4 regions of the Bradyrhizobium sp. HKCCYLS3070 genome follow, and region 1 is predicted to be linked to each of the others. Evidence: predicted binding sites of a transcription regulator. Region 1 holds the regulator's gene; each other region holds the start of a gene.

Region 1 (4,483 bases):
GATGCCGGGGCGTGAGGTTCGCCCGAGAGGACTTTGCGCTTGCAGAACCCAAATCTCCCACGGTCGAAAGCTCGCTCACGACCGAGAGAAATGCCGATGCGGAGACCCCTCAGGTGATGCTGATGCGGCGAATCGGTGTGGCCTGCGAAGGCGGCACGTCCTCGGCGATGTCCGGGCGTCGCTCCGCCGGCTGCTTGCTGACCGGCAATTGCAGCACGGTGACGCGCTGGCCCTCGCAGAGCTGGGTCACCAGCACGTGGCGGCCATCGGCGAATTCGATCGCGTCGTGATGGCGATCGGGAATGTGAGTCTCGATGCTGTTGAACTTTGCGACGCGCTCGCGGATCGTCCGGGTCCAGAGCCAGCGGCTGTCGTAGCGGACGTCCTCGGCGAAGGCCAACTCGGTGCCGGGCAGCATGCAGACTGCGACGGTCGGCTCGCTCTCCAGCGCGAAGCCGCGGGTGGCGGTGCCACGGAAGGTCATCGAGATCAACGTCTCGCCGACCTTGGCGGGACGGGACGCAACCGCATGGAGGCTGTAGTCACACATCGGATCGCTCCTCGTTGAGAGATAGCCGACCCACGCTCCCCCCGGACAGGCGCAGGCCTCTATCAGAGTGGACATCGATGGTGATGTTAGCGCGCGCTTCGCGGCAATTCTGCGCTGATCTGCATCGCGTGTGCCCGCGGCCGATCACAAGCGTTTGAGCATGCCGCGCTGCACATCATGAGGTGCATTCGCGCGTGACGTATTTTGCTGGGCAGCCTCCAGCTCGGCGGCGAAAGCGCGTGCGCCCGCCGCCGATCGACCGATCCCATTCGCGATCAGTACTTGCGGTACAGCCCGACCAGCTTGCCTTGGATCTTCACCCGGTTCGGCGGCAGGATGCGTACCTCGTAGGCGGTGTTGGCTGGCTCCAGCGCGATCGATGCGCCGCGGCGGCGGAAGCGCTTCAACGTCGCTTCCTCATCGTCGATCAGCGCCACCACGATGTCGCCGGTGTCGGCGGTCTCGTTGCGCTGGATCAGCGCCATGTCGCCGTCGAGGATGCCGGCATCGACCATGGAGTCGCCGCGTACCTCGAGCGCGTAGTGATCGCCGTTACCGAGCATGTCGGCAGGCACGCTGATGGTGTGGCTGCGGGTCTGCAGCGCCTCGATCGGGGTACCGGCGGCGATGCGGCCCATCACCGGCACTGCGACGGGGCGCTCGCCATCGTCCAGCGCGGGAGTGCTGGTGCGCACCTTGCCGAGATTGCCCTCGATCACCGATGGGGTGAAGCCGCGGCGGTTGTTGGCGGCCTGTGACAGCTCGGGCAGCTTGATCACCTCGATCGCGCGGGCGCGGTTGGGCAGCCGGCGGATGAAGCCGCGCTCCTCGAGCGCCGTGATCAGGCGATGAATGCCGGACTTCGAGCGCAGATCGAGCGCATCCTTCATCTCGTCGAAGGACGGCGGCACGCCGGCTTCCTTGAGCCGCTCGTTGATGAACCGCAGAAGTTCGTACTGTTTGCGCGTCAGCATCTCGACCTGGTCCCCGGTTTGTTGTCGTCCGAGTCCAGGAGCTGCGCCTCGCGCACAAACCGGCTGAGAGCGCCCTGGAGTCGGACCGTCATCGCGTCGCCCGCAACATACTAAAAACAAATCATGAACGGACACTATATGTTCGATGTGTGTTCCGCAATCCTAAAAATATGATGAACAGACCGGGCTTTACCGGGGAAGCGGCTCAGTTCGGCAGGCGCAGGATCTCGCACGGGCTGCCCGCAGGCGCCTTCGGCGCAAACGCCGGCCGGATCACCACCGCCTGCGAGAGCGCGAGATTGCCGAGCAGCGACGAATCCTGCTGGCTCACCGGGGTGGCGACCAGCGTGCCGTCGGCGCGCTCTTCGAGCCGCGCCCGCAGATAGTCCTCGCGCGAATCGTTCGGCCCGAGCTCGCGGCCGAGCAGGGCGGTCTCGCGCGGCATCACGGCCTCGTCGCGGCCGAGCAGCCGCCGAATCAGCGGCACCAGGAACAGGATGGCGCAGACATAGGACGACACCGGATTGCCGGGCAGTCCGATCACCCTGATGTCGCCGAGCCGTCCGTGCATCATCGGCTTGCCCGGCCGCATCGCGATCTTCCAGAACGCCATCTCGACGCCCTCGGCTTCGAGCGCCTGCTTGACCAGGTCGTGATCGCCGACCGAGGCGCCGCCGGTCGTGATCAAGATGTCGGCCTTGGCCTCGCGGGCCCGGCGGATGCCGGCGATCGTCGCCTCCATCGTATCCGCGGCGATGCCGAGATCGATCGGGGTCCCGCCCTCGTTGCGCACCAGCGCCCGCAAGGCGTAGCCGTTGGAATAGACGATCTGGCCCGGGCCGGGCGTCGAGCCCGGCATCACCAGCTCGTCGCCGGTGGCGAGCAGCGCCACCTTCGGCCGGCGCCGCACCGGCAGCGCCGGATGATTCATGCTGGCCGCCAGCGACAGGTCGCGGTCGCTGAGCCGGCGCCCGGACTTCAGCAGCACCATGCCCTGGTGAAAGTCGACGCCCGCCGGCCGGATATGCCGGCCCTTGATCGCGGCCTCGGTGATCACGACGTGGCCATCTTCGGCGATCGTGTCCTCCTGGATCACCACCGCGTCCGCGCCCTCCGGGACAACGCCACCGGTGAAGATCCGCGCCGCCTCGCCGGGTCCAACCACGCGATCGAACGGCCGCCCCGCCGCGACCTCGCCGATGACCTTCAGCCGCGCCTTGGCCTGGGCGGCGTCCACGGCGCGCACGGCATAGCCGTCCATCGCCGACATTGCCTCGGGCGGCTGCGTCCGCAGCGCCGCGAGGTCCCGCGCCAGGATGCGGTGAAACGCTTCGTCCAGCCCGACCTGCTCCTCGGCCAGCGGTTCGGCGCCGGCGAGCACGGCGGACAACGCATCAGACACCGGCATCAGGGCCATGAGAGTTCCTTCGGACGGAGACGGCAGATCGAATGAATCGCCTTCTAACCGAACGCGCACGGCGCGGCCAAGGGCCTAGGCCGCTCCCTGCGTTCTGACCGTCTGCTGTGGGCCGTTTCCGGGCCGCTGCCTCACGATCGCGCGAGAAAGTCCGCAATCAACCGCATGACCTCCTGCGGACGTTCCAGGCTCGGCAGGTGCGCCGTTCCGGCCAGCTCATGTCCTGACCCGTTCGGCATTGTTGCGGCGAGCAGCCTGCTTCGCTGCTGGATGTGAGGAAAGTCCAAGTCCCCCCGGATGACGAGCGATGGCGCGACGATCTCCGCGAGGCGTGGGAAGGCTGGTGCCACATCGAGAGTCGCGCCGGTTGGCGGCGCGCGGAGTGCGGCGGCGTTCTTCTTCAGGAACGTCTCGCGCGGCTCGCCGGAGATGCGTCCCTCGCGCTGCAAGGGACCGTCGACCCACAGATGCGCCTTGATAGCGCTGACCCGATCCCAATCCTGTGCGGCCTCGGCAGCGGCCAACGACGCCGTTAGCGCCTTGATCTCCGGTGGATAGATCGGCTCCGGCGCGCCGCTGATCGAAGGTGCGATCAGCACCAGCGATGCCATACGTGACGGATGGCGAAGCGCGAAGTCGAGCGCGATGCGGCCTCCTTGCGAGCAGGCAATCAGCGTCGCCGGCCGCGCCGGCGCGAGCGCGTCGACGACGGCGAGCAGGTCCTCGACCGGAGAATGAGCTTCCTCATAGGCGACCGTCTCACCAAATCCGCGCCGGTCATAGGCGATCGTCATATGCGTTGCCGCGACGCCCTCGATCTGCACGCGCCACATGGACGAGCATTGGACCGTGGACCAGCCGATCTACGATCCCAGCACGATCGACTGCCCGGTTCTCGTGCTCGCGACGGAATGGGATGTGGATGTCCGCTTCGGGATGGCGCACGACCTGTTCGTTCGCCTCGTGAGCGCGCCATACAAGCGCCTGGTCGAGATCGGGCAGGGCACGCACATGATCCTGATGGAGCGGAATCGACGGCAGGCGTTCGACGTGGTGATCGGATTTCTCAACGAGCGCGTCGTGCCGGCGCGTTGATCGTCGCGCGGACGACCTGCACCGCGTCAGAGCGGATGCCGAATCCAGACATTCGGCTCGACATAGGCGGCACGGTCGTGCTCGACCGACGCGAGCACGGGCACGAGAGCACCGGGGACCTCGATCTCGCCCGAGCTGTCGAAGGTCACGCCGGTCCATTGCGACCAATCGGCGAGCGTGCCGACGATGGTCATCGAGCACGGCGCGATCTTGACGATCTCGCCGCCGATGCCGATGCGCTTAGGCGCCGGCTCGTCTGCGGCCAGCGGATGTGGCGGGAGACGGGCCGGATGGCGCCGTTGCCGGCGGTCGCATTTAGGATTCGCTTTTTCGGAAAAAGCTGCTATGCTGATTTGGTCCCGTGCTCGACAGGAGGGGCGCTTCGCGATCGTCACGGACGTGGAGCGCGGGATGCGGTGGCCGCGACGTGTCGCAGCGTGCCCTGAT
Region 2 (4,483 bases), on a different contig from region 1:
CCCGGCGCGATCACCACTTCCCAGACATGACCGTCCGGATCGGAGAAGTAGCCGCTGTAACCGCCATAGTCGGTTCGTTGCGCCGGCTTCAGCAGCATCGCGCCTTTCTCCACCGCCGACGCGAGCGCCGCATCGACCTCGGCCTCCGAGCGGCAGTTCCATGCCAGCGTCACGCCGCGGAACGCCTGGGGGCGCGGTGCGTCCGGCACGCCCGCATCATCGGCGAGCGCGCCCCACGGGTACAGCGCCAGCACCGTCCCGCCGGTCTCGAAGAATGCCACGGCCTCGCCGGTCGCGCGGAATTTTCGGGCGAAGCCGAGCGACGTATAGAAGGCGATGCTCCGCCGCATCTCGGATACACCGAGTGTGATGACGGTGAACCGCGGAACGCTCGCTTGTGCGCTCATCAACTGCTCTCCGCACGCTTCAGAACAGGCTGAGTTGCTGCCCGCCGCCCTTCGGCCGGACGAAATGATCGGTCGTCAACTTGGTCCGGCGCTTGTTCAGGCCGAGCTTTTCGCAGGCGATCTCGAAGCGGCGGCCGATCATCCAGGCCATCGGGCCCGTCCCCTTCATTCGCGTGCCCCATTGCGAGTCGTAATCGCGGCCGCCGCGCATGTCGCGGATCAGGGTGAAGACGTGGCGGTAGCGGTCCGGATAATGCTCGAGCAACCACTCGCGGAACAGGTCGCGCACCTCCAGCGGCAGGCGCAGCAGCACATAGGCCGCCTCCTTGACGCCGGCATGGGCGGCGGCATCGAGGATGCGCTCGATCTCGCTGTCGTTCAGCGCCGGGATCACCGGCGCCACCATCACCGTGGTCGGAATGCCGGCCCTCGACAGCGCCTGCAGCGCCTCCAGCCGCTTCGACGGTGTCGAGGCCCGCGGCTCCATGGTGCGCGCCAGCTTCGGATCCAGCGTGGTCACGGAGATCGCGACCTTCGCCAGGTTCCTCTTGGCCATCCGCGCCAGGATGTCGGCATCACGCATCACCAGCGCCGACTTGGTCACGATCCCGACGGGATGGCCAACCTTTTCCAGCACCTCGAGGATGCCGCGCATGATCTTCCGCTCGCGCTCGATCGGCTGATAGGGATCGGTGTTGGTTCCGATCGCGATCATCCGCGGCTCGTAGCCGCTGGCCGCGAGCTCCTTTTCCAGGAGCGCGGGCGCATCCGGCTTCACGAACAGCTTGGATTCGAAATCGAGACCAGGCGACAGCCCGAGAAACGCATGGGTCGGCCGCGCGAAGCAGTAGACACAGCCGTGCTCGCAGCCGCGATACGGGTTGATCGAGCGATCGAAACCGATGTCCGGCGAGTCGTTGCGGGTGATGACCTTGCGCGAGGTATCGGTCGCGACCGTGGTCTTGAATGGCGGCAAATCCTCGAGACTCTGCCAGCCATCGTCGAAGACGACGCGAGCCTCCGCTTCGTAGCGGCCGCTCGCATTGGATTGTGCACCCCGGCCGCGGCGCCGGCCCCGTTCGATGGCGACCGCGAGTTCGGGGAAGTCGTTTTCCGGGCCAGATGAAGGCGCGCCCACCGGCTCGGAGGGCACCGGGACCGGCGGGCGCTTGAGGGCATGTGAAGATGCTCGGCTCATGGCCAAGACATAGCACACAAAAAGAACAATACAAGAACAAAAGAGAACAATGTCTCGGAACGGTTCTGGAGCCACGCAAGGCCAACCATCACATTCCCGTTCTATCCTTCGCAGCGCACTGGAACGGAATGGTGCGGCGTTACTCTAATGCACTTCCCGCAAGCGCGAAGCGGACGGCAAGCGAGGTTCCATGAACATCACGTCTTCCCATCAGACCAAAACGGCCGACGATCTCGACCTGCTCGATCGCTATTGGCGCGCGGCGAACTATCTCTCGGTCGGGCAGATCTATCTGCTGGACAACCCGCTGCTGCGCGAGCCGTTGAAAGCGGAGCACGTCAAGCCGCGCCTGCTCGGCCACTGGGGGACGACGCCCGGACTGAATTTCATCTACGCCCATCTCAATCGCGCCATCCAGGCGCAGGATCTCGACGTCATCTACGTGTGCGGTCCCGGCCATGGCGGCCCCGGCATGGTCGCCAACACCTATCTCGAAGGCAGCTACAGCGAGATCTATCCGGACATCACGCGCGATGCCGATGGCCTGCGCAAGCTGTTCCGGCAGTTCTCCTTCCCTGGCGGCATCCCGAGCCATGCCGCGCCCGAGACGCCGGGCTCGATCCACGAAGGCGGCGAGCTCGGCTACGCGCTGGTGCACGCCTATGGTGCGGCGTTCGACAATCCCGATCTGATCGTGGCCTGCGTGGTCGGCGACGGCGAAGCCGAGACCGGGCCCCTCGCCGCATCCTGGCATTCGAACAAGTTCCTGAACCCGGCCCATGACGGCGCGGTGCTGCCGATTTTGCATCTCAACGGCTACAAGATCGCCAATCCGACCGTGCTCGGCCGCATGGGCGATGCCGAGATCAAATGCCTGTTCGAAGGTTACGGCTACGAGCCGCTGTTCGTCGAAGGCGCGGAGCCGAAGGCGATGCATCGCCAGATGGCGGACGCGCTCGATGTCGCGCTCGCGAGCATCCGCTCGATCCAGCAGAATGCGCGTCAGTCGGATGCAACGATCCAACGGCCGCGCTGGCCGATGATCGTGCTGCGCAGCCCGAAGGGCTGGACCGGGCCGAAGGAGGTCGACGGCCTCAAGGTCGAAGGCTTCTGGCGCGCCCATCAGGTGCCGATCACCAATCCGCGCGGCAAGCCCGAGCATCTCGCGCTGCTCGAAGCGTGGATGAAAAGCTACGAGCCGGAAACGCTGTTCGACGGCCACGGCCGGCTCGTGCCGGAGCTGCAGGCACTGGCGCCGAAGGGCACGCGGCGCATGGGCGCCAACCCGCATGCCAATGGCGGTCTGCTCAAGCGCGAGCTCAGGCTCCCAGACTACCAGCATTTTGCGGTCGAGGTGTCCTCTCCGGGCCAGACCATGGCTGAAGCCACGCGCGAGCTCGGCAAGTTCCTGCGCGACGTGATCACGCTGAATGCAGAGACACGCAACTTCCGCATCATGGGCCCGGACGAGACCGCCTCGAACCGGCTCGATGCCGTATTCGAGGTCACCGAGCGGGTGTGGATGGAAGGCATCGAGCCCTACGATGTCCACCTCGCCCATGACGGCCGCGTGATGGAGGTGCTGAGCGAGCATCTTTGCCAGGGCTGGCTGGAGGGCTATCTGCTCACCGGCCGCCACGGCCTGTTCTCCTGCTACGAGGCGTTCATCCACATCGTCGATTCGATGTTCAACCAGCACGCCAAATGGCTGAAGGTGTCACGCGAGCTGCCGTGGCGGCGCCCGATCGCGTCGCTGAACTATCTCCTGACCTCGCATGTCTGGCGGCAGGACCATAACGGCTTCAGCCATCAGGACCCCGGCTTCGTCGACCTCGTTGCCAACAAGAAGGCGGACATCGTCCGCATCTACTTCCCGCCGGACGCCAATACGCTGTTGTGGATCGCGGACCACTGCCTGCGCACCTACGACCGCATCAACGTCATCGTTGCCGGCAAGCAGCCGGCGCCGCAATGGCTGTCGATGCAGGAGGCGGCGACGCATTGCGACGCCGGCATCGGCATCTGGTCTTGGGCCGGCACCGAGCCCGCCGACGAGGAGCCCGACGTGGTGATGGCCTGCGCCGGAGATGTCCCGACCCTGGAGACGCTCGCAGCCGTCGACCTGCTGCGCAAGGAATTGCCCGACCTGAAGATCCGTGTGGTCAACGTCGTCGACCTCATGACCCTGCAGCCGAAGCAGGACCATCCGCACGGCCTCAGCGACCGCGACTTCGACAGCCTGTTCACCACCAACAAGCCGGTGATCTTCGCCTATCACGGCTATCCGTATCTGATCCATCGCCTCACCTACAGCCGCACCAACCATGCCGGCATGCATGTGCGCGGCTTCATCGAGGAAGGCACCACGACGACTCCGTTCGACATGGTCGTGCTCAACGAGCTCGACCGTTTCCACCTCGCCATCGAGGCGATCGAACGCGTGCCCGGCCTCAGCGTGTCGGCGGCCCATGTGAAGCAGAAATTCCGCGATGCGCTGATCGAGCATGCCCGCTACATCCGCGCGCATGGCGAGGACATGCCGCCGATCCGCGACTGGGTGTGGCCGAACAGCGCCGGCGGCACCACGCCGACGCAGGCAGGCGACTGAGCCAGTCAAGCGCGAGCTTCAGCAACACGGCACCTTGAAATAGCACCGTTCGGGCGCGGCCCCGAACGGCGCGGCCAGGTGCGTGCTGCAAAATTCCGCAGCGCAGCGGGCTGATTTGGCTATGACAAGATGATAACAGTCAAGCCGGAGGCGCGACAGATAGCGATGCCAGTTTCATGCTGAGCGTGATCATTCCGACCGAAGGTGTCGAGCAGACCGCCGTGGCCACCCTGTCCGCGCTGGTGCCGGGCGCCGCGGCCGGTGTCGTCA
Region 3 (4,483 bases), on a different contig from region 1:
TTCTGGCACAGCGCAGAGAGATAGGCGACAAAGATCACGGTGCCGATCGCGCTGGTGAGGTTCTCCGCAGAGATCGCCAGCGCCAGCGCCCACTGATTGACGCCGACGATGGCGAGCCATGAGAACGACAGGTTGGCCAGCGCCTGCACGATGCCGCCGATCCACAGGCTGATGGCGAGCGAATAGCGCCGCGCGACGAAACCGCCGGCAAAGCCGCCGGCGAGCGTGGCGGCGAGGCCGACGCCTTTCACGATCGCGGCGTAGTCGACCTTGCTGAAGCCGAGATCGATCACGAACGGCGCGGTCATCGTGCCGGAGAAGGCGTCGGTGAACTTGAACAGCACGACGAAGGCGAGCGCCGTGAGCGCATCACGTCGGCCGAGGAACTCGACGAAGGCCCCGGCAGCCGCATGCATCACGCGGGTGAGCGCGGTGTCCGCCCCCATCGCGGCCTCCGCCTGCTGCGACTGGGCCGGCTCGGTCGCCGCGAGGGCCGTGATCGTGCCGATCAGCACCAGTCCGGCCATCGCAACATAGCCCCACATCCAGGACGACGGACGCGTCAGCCCCGAGTTCTCGAATGCACTGACCACCACCAGTGCGCCGGCGGTCGAGACCAGCATGCCGATGCGGTAGGCGGCGACATACGCCGCCATGCCCGCGGCCTGCTCACTCTCCGGCAGGCTCTCGACGCGGAAGGCGTCGACCACGATGTCCTGGGTCGCCGACATCGCGGCGACCAGCAGCGCGGCCAGCGCCACCATGAACGGCGCGTGCGCCGGATCGGTCAACGCCAGCAGCAGGATGGCGGCGATCAGCAGCAGTTGCGCGAACACCAGCCAGCCGCGTCGCCGCCCGAAGGCGCGCGTCAGCAGCGGCACGTGCAGCGCGTCGACCAGCGGCGCCCAGAGGAATTTCAGCGTGTAGGGCGTGCCGACGAGCGCGAATAGCCCGATGGTCCCGAGGTCGACGCCGAGCTCGCGCATCCAGATCTGCAAGGTCGAGCCGGACAGCGCCAGCGGCAGCCCCGACGAAAATCCGAGGAACAGCACCACGAGCACGCGCGGCTGCAGATAGACGGCCATGCTCTCGCGCCAGGTGGGGGCTCTTGGCGCAGCCTCGGGCTTTGCGCCGGTCGCGGTGATGTCGGAAGAAGCCTCAGGTACGGTCATGGATGGGTGGTAGCAGATTGGCGCAAGAAACGCTCCCCATCTCAGCTGTCATCGTCCGCGAGCCGGACGATGACAGTCTTGGCAAAATTCAAGCTGCGACAGGGGCAGCTGCCCAATCACTCGCCCGCCTGCACGCGTCCCGCCAGCGGAAACAAATCCGGCGCGGTGCCCGTAGCCGGCGCGATGCGTGGCGACTCCACCGGCGTGTCCTGTTTGCTGAAGTCGAGCTCCTCGATGCGGGCGGCGCGCTTCTCGATCTTGTCGGCCGAGATGAGGATCTGGCGGATGTCCTCGCCGACATCGCCGAAATGCTTCTGCAGCTTGAGCACGCGCTCGCGCAGGCGGCCGAGATCGTCCCCGAGATGGATCACCTCGTTGCGGATCTGGTCGGCGGCGTCGCGGATGCGTGCGTCCTTCATGATCTGCTGCATGACCTGGATCGCGAGCATCAGCAGCGACGGCGACACCAGCACGACGCGCGCGCGATACGCTTTCTGGATGACGTCGTCGAAGCCATCATGGATCTCGGCATAGACCGATTCCGACGGCACGAACATCAGCGCGGTGTCCTGCGTCTCGCCGACCACCAGATATTTCTCCGCGATGTCGTTGACGTGACGCAGCACGTCGGTACGCAGGCGCTGTGCGGCGGTGCGCTTCTCCTCGTCCGTCTCCGCATCATGCAGCGCGGTCACGGCTTCCAACGGAAACTTGGCGTCGATGCACAGCGGTCGCGCGTCGGGCAGGAACACGACGCAGTCCGGCCGCTTGCCGCTGGCGAGCGTGTACTGGAACGCGTAGCTGCCCTTCGGCAGTCCGTCCTGCACGATCGCCTCCATCCGCGCCTGGCCGAACGCGCCGCGCGACTGCTTGTTGGCGAGGACGTCGCGCAGGGTCGTGACCTGGGTCGTCAGCTCGCTGAGATCACGGTGGGCATTGTCGATGATGCCGAGCCGCTCGTGCAGCACGCGCAGACTATCCATGGTGTGGCGCGTACTCTGCTCCATCGACTGTCCGACGCGATGAGTCACCGCATCGAGCCGCTCGTTGACGCTGCGGGCAAGATCAACCTGCCGGCCGGCGAGCAGCTGCGCCATCGCGTCGACCCGGCCGGAGGCCTCGCTCTGGACGCGGATCATCTCGCTGAACCGATGTTCGATCTCATCGCTGCGCATCGCCTGCTGGGCCGCGAGCTCGGCGCCGCGCCGGCCGGAACGCACCACGGCCGCCACGATCATCACGAGCAGCAGCACCACCAGCACGCCAAATCCGATCAGCGCATCGCTGGCGCGGACCGGAAGGTCGCCGATCATGATGACGACAGGATTGAGGGACTGGCTGGCGGCGGTCATCACGCCCGTCTATCCGATTCGCACAAGCTCGCGAACGAAGAGAGAACATTTATGGTTAAGGCCAGGTTAAGAATCATGGTTAACGAGGCGTTGAAATTCATGGTTAGCGAAGTCTTAACCGCGCACCCTCACATTGACCGCGCCGGTTCCGCGGCTTAAATCGCGCGCCATGTCCCTAAGAGAAATCATCATCCTGCCGGACCGGCAGTTGCGGCTGGTGTCCAAGCCGGTCGAGAAGGTCACGCCGGAGATCCGGCAGCTGGTCGACGACATGTTTCAGACCATGTACGACGCGCCGGGCATCGGGCTCGCAGCGATTCAGGTCGCGCAGCCGCTGCGCGTCATCACCATGGATCTGGCCAAGCCCGACGCGAACGGCGAAGGCAAGCGCGAGCCGCGCGTCTTCATCAATCCGGAGATCGTTGCCAAGTCGGACGAGCTGTCGGTCTACGAGGAAGGCTGCCTGTCGATCCCCGAATATTACGAGGAGGTCGAGCGGCCGGCGCGGGTGCGCGTGCGCTTCACCGATCTCGACGGGCTGGTTCGCGAGGAGGATGCCGAGGGGCTCTACGCCACCTGCATCCAGCACGAGATCGACCATCTCAACGGCGTGCTGTTCATCGACTATCTGTCGAAGCTCAAGCGCGACCGCGTGATGAAGAAGTTCGCCAAGGCCGCCAAGCGCGCCAGCGAGTAACGATCAACTCTCTCCTCCGTCATGCCCGGGCTTGACCCGGGCATCTACGTCGCGCCGCGCGTTACAGGCAGCTCGACGTGGATGACCGGGACAAGCCCGGCCATGACGCGGAGGATTCGGCAATGCAGGATCTTCCACCAGATGCCGCTTCGCCTGATCTTCATGGGCACGCCGGATTTCGCCGTGCCGACCCTGCTCGAACTCGCCGGCCACGGCCACGAGATCGCGGCGGTCTATACGCGCGCGCCCAAACCCGGCGGCCGCCGCGGCCTGGCGCTGGTGCCGACGCCGATCGAGACCGAGGCGCGCCGGCTCGGCATTCCCGTGCTCACGCCGAAGACGCTGAAGACCGAGGACGCGCTGGCTGCGTTCCGCGCCCATGAGGCCGATGCCGCCGTTGTCGTCGCCTATGGCATGATCCTGCCGCAGGCGATTCTCGATGCACCGAAACTCGGCTGCTACAACCTCCACGCCTCGTTGCTGCCACGCTGGCGCGGCGCCGCGCCGATCAACCGTGCCATCATGGCAGGGGACGCTGAAAGCGGCGTGATGGTCATGAAGATGGATGTCGGTCTCGACACCGGCGACGTCGCGATGGCCGAGCGTCTGCCCATCACTGACGCGATGACGGCGTCCGATCTGCACGATCGCCTCTCGCGGATCGGTGCCGACCTGATGGTGCGCGCGATGGCGGCGCTGGAGCGCGGCGGGCTGACGTTGACGAAGCAGGCCGAGGAGGGCGTCACCTACGCCGCCAAGATCGAGAAGGCGGAGGCGCGGATCGATTGGACGAAGCCGGCGCATGCGGTGCTGCGGCACATCCACGGCCTGTCGCCATTTCCCGGCGCCTGGAGCGAGGTCACGCTCGATGGCGAGGCGGTGCGTTTGAAGTTCCTGCGCTGCGCGCTCGCCAGCGGCGCGGGCGAGCCGGGCGCCGTGCTCGACGAGCAGCTCACCATCGCCTGCGCCGACGGCGCGATCCGCATCACCGAGCTGCAGCGCGCCGGCAAGGGCCCGATGAAGGCCGCGGATTTCCTGCGCGGCACCCCATTGAATCGCGGTGCTCGTTTTTCGTAACGCTGTCATACCCCGCGAAAGCGGGGTATCCAGTACGCCGAGACGTGCATTGTCGCGCCGAGACGTCGGCGAATACTGGATCGTCCGCCTGCGCGGGCGATGACGGCAGCAATAGACCGAATGCCCCGCTACAAGCTCACCATCGAATATGACGGCGCGCCGTTCTGCGGCTGGCAGCTGCAGGA
Region 4 (4,483 bases), on a different contig from region 1:
CGGAAGCGCGCCGCGCCGCCCTGGCCGAGGGGCTTCTGCAGTTCCTGCAGGATGAGCTTCAGCTCGTCATGTAATGTCCAGGGCGGGTTGACGATCAGCAGCCCGGTCGAGGTGAGCGCCTCGCCTTCGATCTGCGGCGCAACACTGAACTCGATCCGCAGAACCTTGCCCGGCGGCTTGGCCGCGGCTGCGAGCGCCGCGACACGATCGCTCAGCTCTTCCGTCGCACGCCGGCTCTTGGCGGGATACCACAGCACGTAGATACCGGTGGTCCACTTCGCGAAGGCCGCGGCGAAGCGATCGGCGAGCCGCTCGAACTCATCCTTCGCCTCGAACGCCGGATCGATCAGCACCACGCCCCGGCGCTCGTTCGGCGGCACGAAGGCGGGCAGGGCGACCCAGCCGTCGAGATCGACGACACGGGCCTGGGTGTCGCGGCGCAACTGATCGATCAACTGCTTGCGGGGGATCGGCGCGAGCTCGCACAGGGTCATGCGGTCCTGCGGCCGCAGCAGCGCGCGCGCGATCAGCGGCGAGCCGGGATAGGCGACCAGTTCGGCCTTGGGATTGAACGATCGGACGATATCCAGATAGGGCTGGACCAGCGCATAGGCCTGATCCGACAGCCGCGCCTGCAGCACGCGGGCGATGCCGGTGAGGTACTCGCCGCTGCGCGTCGCCTCGTCGCCGGTGAGGTCATACAGGCCGGCGCCGGCATGGGTGTCGATCACCCGGAACGCGGCGGGCTTCTCCTGGAGGTAGACCAGGATGCGCGTCAGCACGATGTGCTTGATGACGTCGGCGAAGCCGCCGGCGTGGAAGGCATGTCGGTAGTTCATGCCATCCGGTTACGCCGTTCCGCGTCAAAAGGGTACCCCGTCGATGCGCCGGACGCCCTCCGGAGAGCCGCGGATGAGCGCCGCCGCAGGCCGACGCGCTGCGTCGCCCGATTCGCAGCCGCTAGCCGCCGCGGACCGGCGGCATGTTGACCTCGTCGCGCCGGCAGGCCTGCCGGTCGATCTCGTCGCAGTTGCGAAACTCCAGATCCTTCGACAGACAGATCCGGACCTCGCTCAGCCTGGTGCGGTTACAGGTGACGGCAATGCCCGATGTCGTGAGCTTGGGGTTGGCCTTGATGAAGGCCTCCTCGATCGCCGCCGGCGCCACCGTCTTGGCCTCCGCGAGATCGAGGAATTCCGGGGGGATCTTGATGGCGGCGCGGGCCTTGCGGATGGCTTCGAAATAGGCCTTCGCCGACACGCCGGCGCAGGTGCCGTGCTTGTCCCACTCGTTGTAGATCAGGCCCGGCGCCGGCATCAGGTCGAGCATCGAGGTCATGATGTTGCGGGGCAGGCGCGGCGCCGGCTGCTCGCAATATTCGGGGTAGCCGTTCTCGTATTGCGGCCACAGCCCGTGCACGACGAACGAGTACGGTCGGCCGCTGCATTGCTGGGACCGGCTGCCGCGACCGCCGCGCTCCTCGGCTTCGGCGCAGTACGAGGGCGACCACGACAACGAGAGAACATAGAAGTCGAACGCGCCCGGCGCATTCTGGCGGCGGTCCTGCGCCTCGGCGGCGCCAGCCGTGAGCACACCGAGCAAGAGGGCAAAGCAGGCGATCGTTCTGGACAACAGGACGGCAGGTCGGCACAGGCAATCGAACATGGCGTACTCCCCGGAAAATGCCAGGAGCCTACCAGCACACGGGAACATTTCAAGAACAAAAATGGCTGCCCCAAGGCAGCCATTCGTCAGCCGGCCGCCCGCGCGAGCGGCCGATACGCCGGGAAAGGCAAATCAGGGCTTGGCGGCGCGGCAGGCCGGATTGAAGGCCCAGTTGCGATCGAGGCCGACGACGCAGAACTCGACGCCCTGGTCATAGCCGGCGAAGCCGCCATCCTCGATGATCGAGAAGTTGACGGTGCGCGCCTTGCCGTCGCTGATCATCACGCTGCCGGTGCAGAAGCGACGCGGAATGTTGTCGGACTGCCAGGGCCGGAAGGCGATCTCATGGACATTGGCGACGCCGGTGATCGTCAGCGAGGAATTCCAGAAGGTGCTCTCCTTGTCCTGGAATCGCGAGACGATGGTCGGAATGGCCGCCTCGCAAGGCGCGACCCGGCCTTCATATTTCGGACCGGACAACCAGAAGTTCATCTCGAGCGGGTTGGCGGCCTGAGCCGGGGCGGTGGCGACGATGGCGGCAAGCAGCGCGCCACAGGCGGCGCCGAACATCTTGAAAGGTGAGCTGAAGTCGCGCATGGGCCGTCCGCAAGGCTGATCCGGGAGCGTGGACCGTGCCGCGGCGGCCACAGGAGGTCAAGTGCAACGCGGCAACACTCCACGATTAGTCCTGTTAACGCGAGGCCGGTGTTCTTTTCTTGACCGGACAGGACCTTTAGAATGGCGGGCCAGATCGAGGAGAATGCAATGCGGACGCTGATGGCCGGATTCGTGAAGACTGCAGGCCTCGTGGCCGCTGGGATGGTGCTGGTTGCGGCATCCGCCCAGGCCGACGTGGTGCCGCCCTTCAAGGGCAACGACACCGGCGGCATCATCGCCTTCCAGCTGGCCCAGACCACGGATGCGCGCCAGCTCGCGGTCGATCATTGCGCCTCCTACGGCAAGGTCGCGAAGTTCCGCGCCGTCGATGCGCGCTACGGTGGCTACGTTTCGTTCGCCTGCCGCTGGGTACCCTATGGCTCGGCGCAGCGGCCGCTGCGGACGCTGTACTGACCTTCCATCAACTGCCGTTCTCCCAATTGCCACTTTTCTGCGGCATTCGCTCCGGCATCGATCAACGAGCCGGAACGGGGCATATGACCTGCACACGCATCGCAATTGGGCTGTTGGCCTGCTGCCTCCTGGGCGTGACCGCGAGCCATGAGGCACGGGCCGTCGACCTGCCGGTGCGCAAGGCCGGCCTGTGGGAGCTGAAGATGATCAGATCCGGCGGTCAGCTGCCGGAGGCGACGATGCAGCACTGCACCGACGCGGCCACCGACAAGGAGATGAACAACTTCGCCTCGCCGATGGCGCAGCAGGTCTGCTCCAAGCAGGACATCCAGAAGACCGCGACCGGCTACGTCTCCGATTCGGTCTGCAATTTCGGCGGCATCAATACGACGTCGCATGCCGACATCACCGGCGACTTCAACTCGGCCTATACGGTGAAGACGATGTCGCGCGTCACGGGCGGCGCCGCCGGCACCGGGGTGAAGGACACCGCGATGACGATCGAGGCCAAATGGCTCGGCGCCTGCAAGCCCGACCAGAAGCCCGGGGACATCGTGATGCCCGGCGGCATGAAGATGAACGTCAAGGACATGGCCAAGCTGAAGGCCCTGATCCCGGGCGTGAAGCAGTAGGCGGGCGCTCGTTGCGTGTGGCGGGTGCAGAGACGTGGGTTGGCGTTCATCCGCGGACGCGAAGCACGATCTTCCCGATGTGTCGGCTCGTCTCCATGCGTTCGTGCGCATCGGCTGCCTCGGACAGGCGATAGGTGCTGTCGATGTGCGGCCGAATGGCCGTTCCGAGCAGGGGCGAGATGCGCTGCCGCAGCTTGCTTGCGAGGCGGCGTTTGATATCGAGTGACGTCGACCGCAGGAATGCGCCGGTGATGCTGGCCCGGCGCGCCATCAGGCTGCGCAGCGGCACCGCCAGCTCCTTGCCATGTCCGGCCGAGAGCAGGGCGATCCGTCCGCCCATCGCGAGCGCCGCGAGGTCCTGCGCGATGTGAGCGCCGGCGGAGGTGTCGAGGATGCAGTCGACCCCGCGCGTCCCCGTCGCCGCGCGGATCTGCTCGGCGAGATCGGGATCGGCATAGTCGAACACGGCGCTGCAGCCGAGCCCGAGTGCCAGGGCGCGCTTCTCTGTGGTGCCGGCGGTGGCCATGACGGGATGACCCAGCGCGCGCAGGAGCTGGATCGCGATCGTGCCGACGCCGCTGCTTCCGCCATGAATCAGGGCCGTCTCGCCGGGCGCCATGCGCATCAGCTCGAAGAAGTTGAACCAGGTCGTGAACAGCGCCTCGGGCAGGCCGGCGCCTTGGATCCAGTCGAGGCCGCTCGGCAAGTCCAGTGCAAGATGCTGGTCGGTGGCGACGTATTGCGCGTATGAACCGCCGTCGGTCAGTGCGATCACCGCTCTACCCAGCCGTTCCGGGGATACGTTGGCGCCGCAGGCCACGATGCGCCCCGAGGCTTCCAATCCCGGTATGGGATTGGGCTCCCGCAACGGCCCGGCAGCGCGCTGGTTGCAGTCATGACGGTTGATGCCGGCGGCTGCGACCTCGATCAGCACATCGTCTGGTCCGAGGCGCGGCACCGGCCAGTCCTGTCGCTCCGACAGGACCTCCGGGCCGCCCGCGGCGGTGATGATGACGGCGCGCTGATCGTCCGGAATCATGCTTGGTCGCTCATGTGCTCACTTGCCGACCAGGCTGCACTTGCTGCGGTCGAGCGGGCGAAACGCCTGATCGGGG

Evidence for each region. The regulator LexA, encoded in region 1, represses DNA repair genes until DNA is damaged. The targets are predictions, from matches to a motif close to TGTTCNNNNTGTGTTCNG.
Region 2: ACQR03_RS12365 (PA0069 family radical SAM protein) is a predicted target of LexA. The motif match lies at 1,627-1,644, and genes of this name have one in related genera.
Region 3: ACQR03_RS28785 (DNA recombination protein RmuC) is a predicted target of LexA. The motif match lies at 2,555-2,572, and genes of this name have one in related genera.
Region 4: ACQR03_RS19765 (ribonuclease T2) is a predicted target of LexA. The motif match lies at 1,706-1,723, and genes of this name have one in related genera.

The regions. Positions count from the first base shown of each region.
Region 1 covers NZ_JBNPTI010000001.1:1,686,180-1,690,662, reverse strand. Annotated here, with positions in the region: gene ACQR03_RS07855 (hypothetical protein) at 110-550, opposite strand; gene lexA (transcriptional repressor LexA) at 826-1,524, opposite strand; gene ACQR03_RS07845 (molybdopterin molybdotransferase MoeA) at 1,730-2,941, opposite strand; gene ACQR03_RS07840 (alpha/beta fold hydrolase) at 3,073-3,774, opposite strand; gene ACQR03_RS07835 (hypothetical protein) at 3,773-4,036, shown strand; gene ACQR03_RS07830 (hypothetical protein) at 4,063-4,483, opposite strand, start outside.
Region 2 covers NZ_JBNPTI010000002.1:804,769-809,251, reverse strand. Annotated here, with positions in the region: gene ACQR03_RS12370 (VOC family protein) at 1-407, opposite strand, end outside; gene ACQR03_RS12365 (PA0069 family radical SAM protein) at 427-1,605, opposite strand; gene ACQR03_RS12360 (phosphoketolase family protein) at 1,796-4,213, shown strand; gene ACQR03_RS12355 (glycosyl transferase) at 4,390-4,483, shown strand, end outside.
Region 3 covers NZ_JBNPTI010000013.1:152,724-157,206, forward strand. Annotated here, with positions in the region: gene ACQR03_RS28780 (AmpG family muropeptide MFS transporter) at 1-1,172, opposite strand, end outside; gene ACQR03_RS28785 (DNA recombination protein RmuC) at 1,289-2,524, opposite strand; gene def (peptide deformylase) at 2,694-3,221, shown strand; gene fmt (methionyl-tRNA formyltransferase) at 3,363-4,298, shown strand; gene truA (tRNA pseudouridine(38-40) synthase TruA) at 4,419-4,483, shown strand, end outside.
Region 4 covers NZ_JBNPTI010000005.1:471,969-476,451, reverse strand. Annotated here, with positions in the region: gene ACQR03_RS19770 (23S rRNA (adenine(2030)-N(6))-methyltransferase RlmJ) at 1-839, opposite strand, end outside; gene ACQR03_RS19765 (ribonuclease T2) at 961-1,665, opposite strand; gene ACQR03_RS19760 (hypothetical protein) at 1,798-2,262, opposite strand; gene ACQR03_RS19755 (hypothetical protein) at 2,431-2,736, shown strand; gene ACQR03_RS19750 (DUF3617 domain-containing protein) at 2,820-3,368, shown strand; gene ACQR03_RS19745 (NAD(P)H-quinone oxidoreductase) at 3,415-4,407, opposite strand; gene ACQR03_RS19740 (ABC transporter substrate-binding protein) at 4,426-4,483, opposite strand, start outside.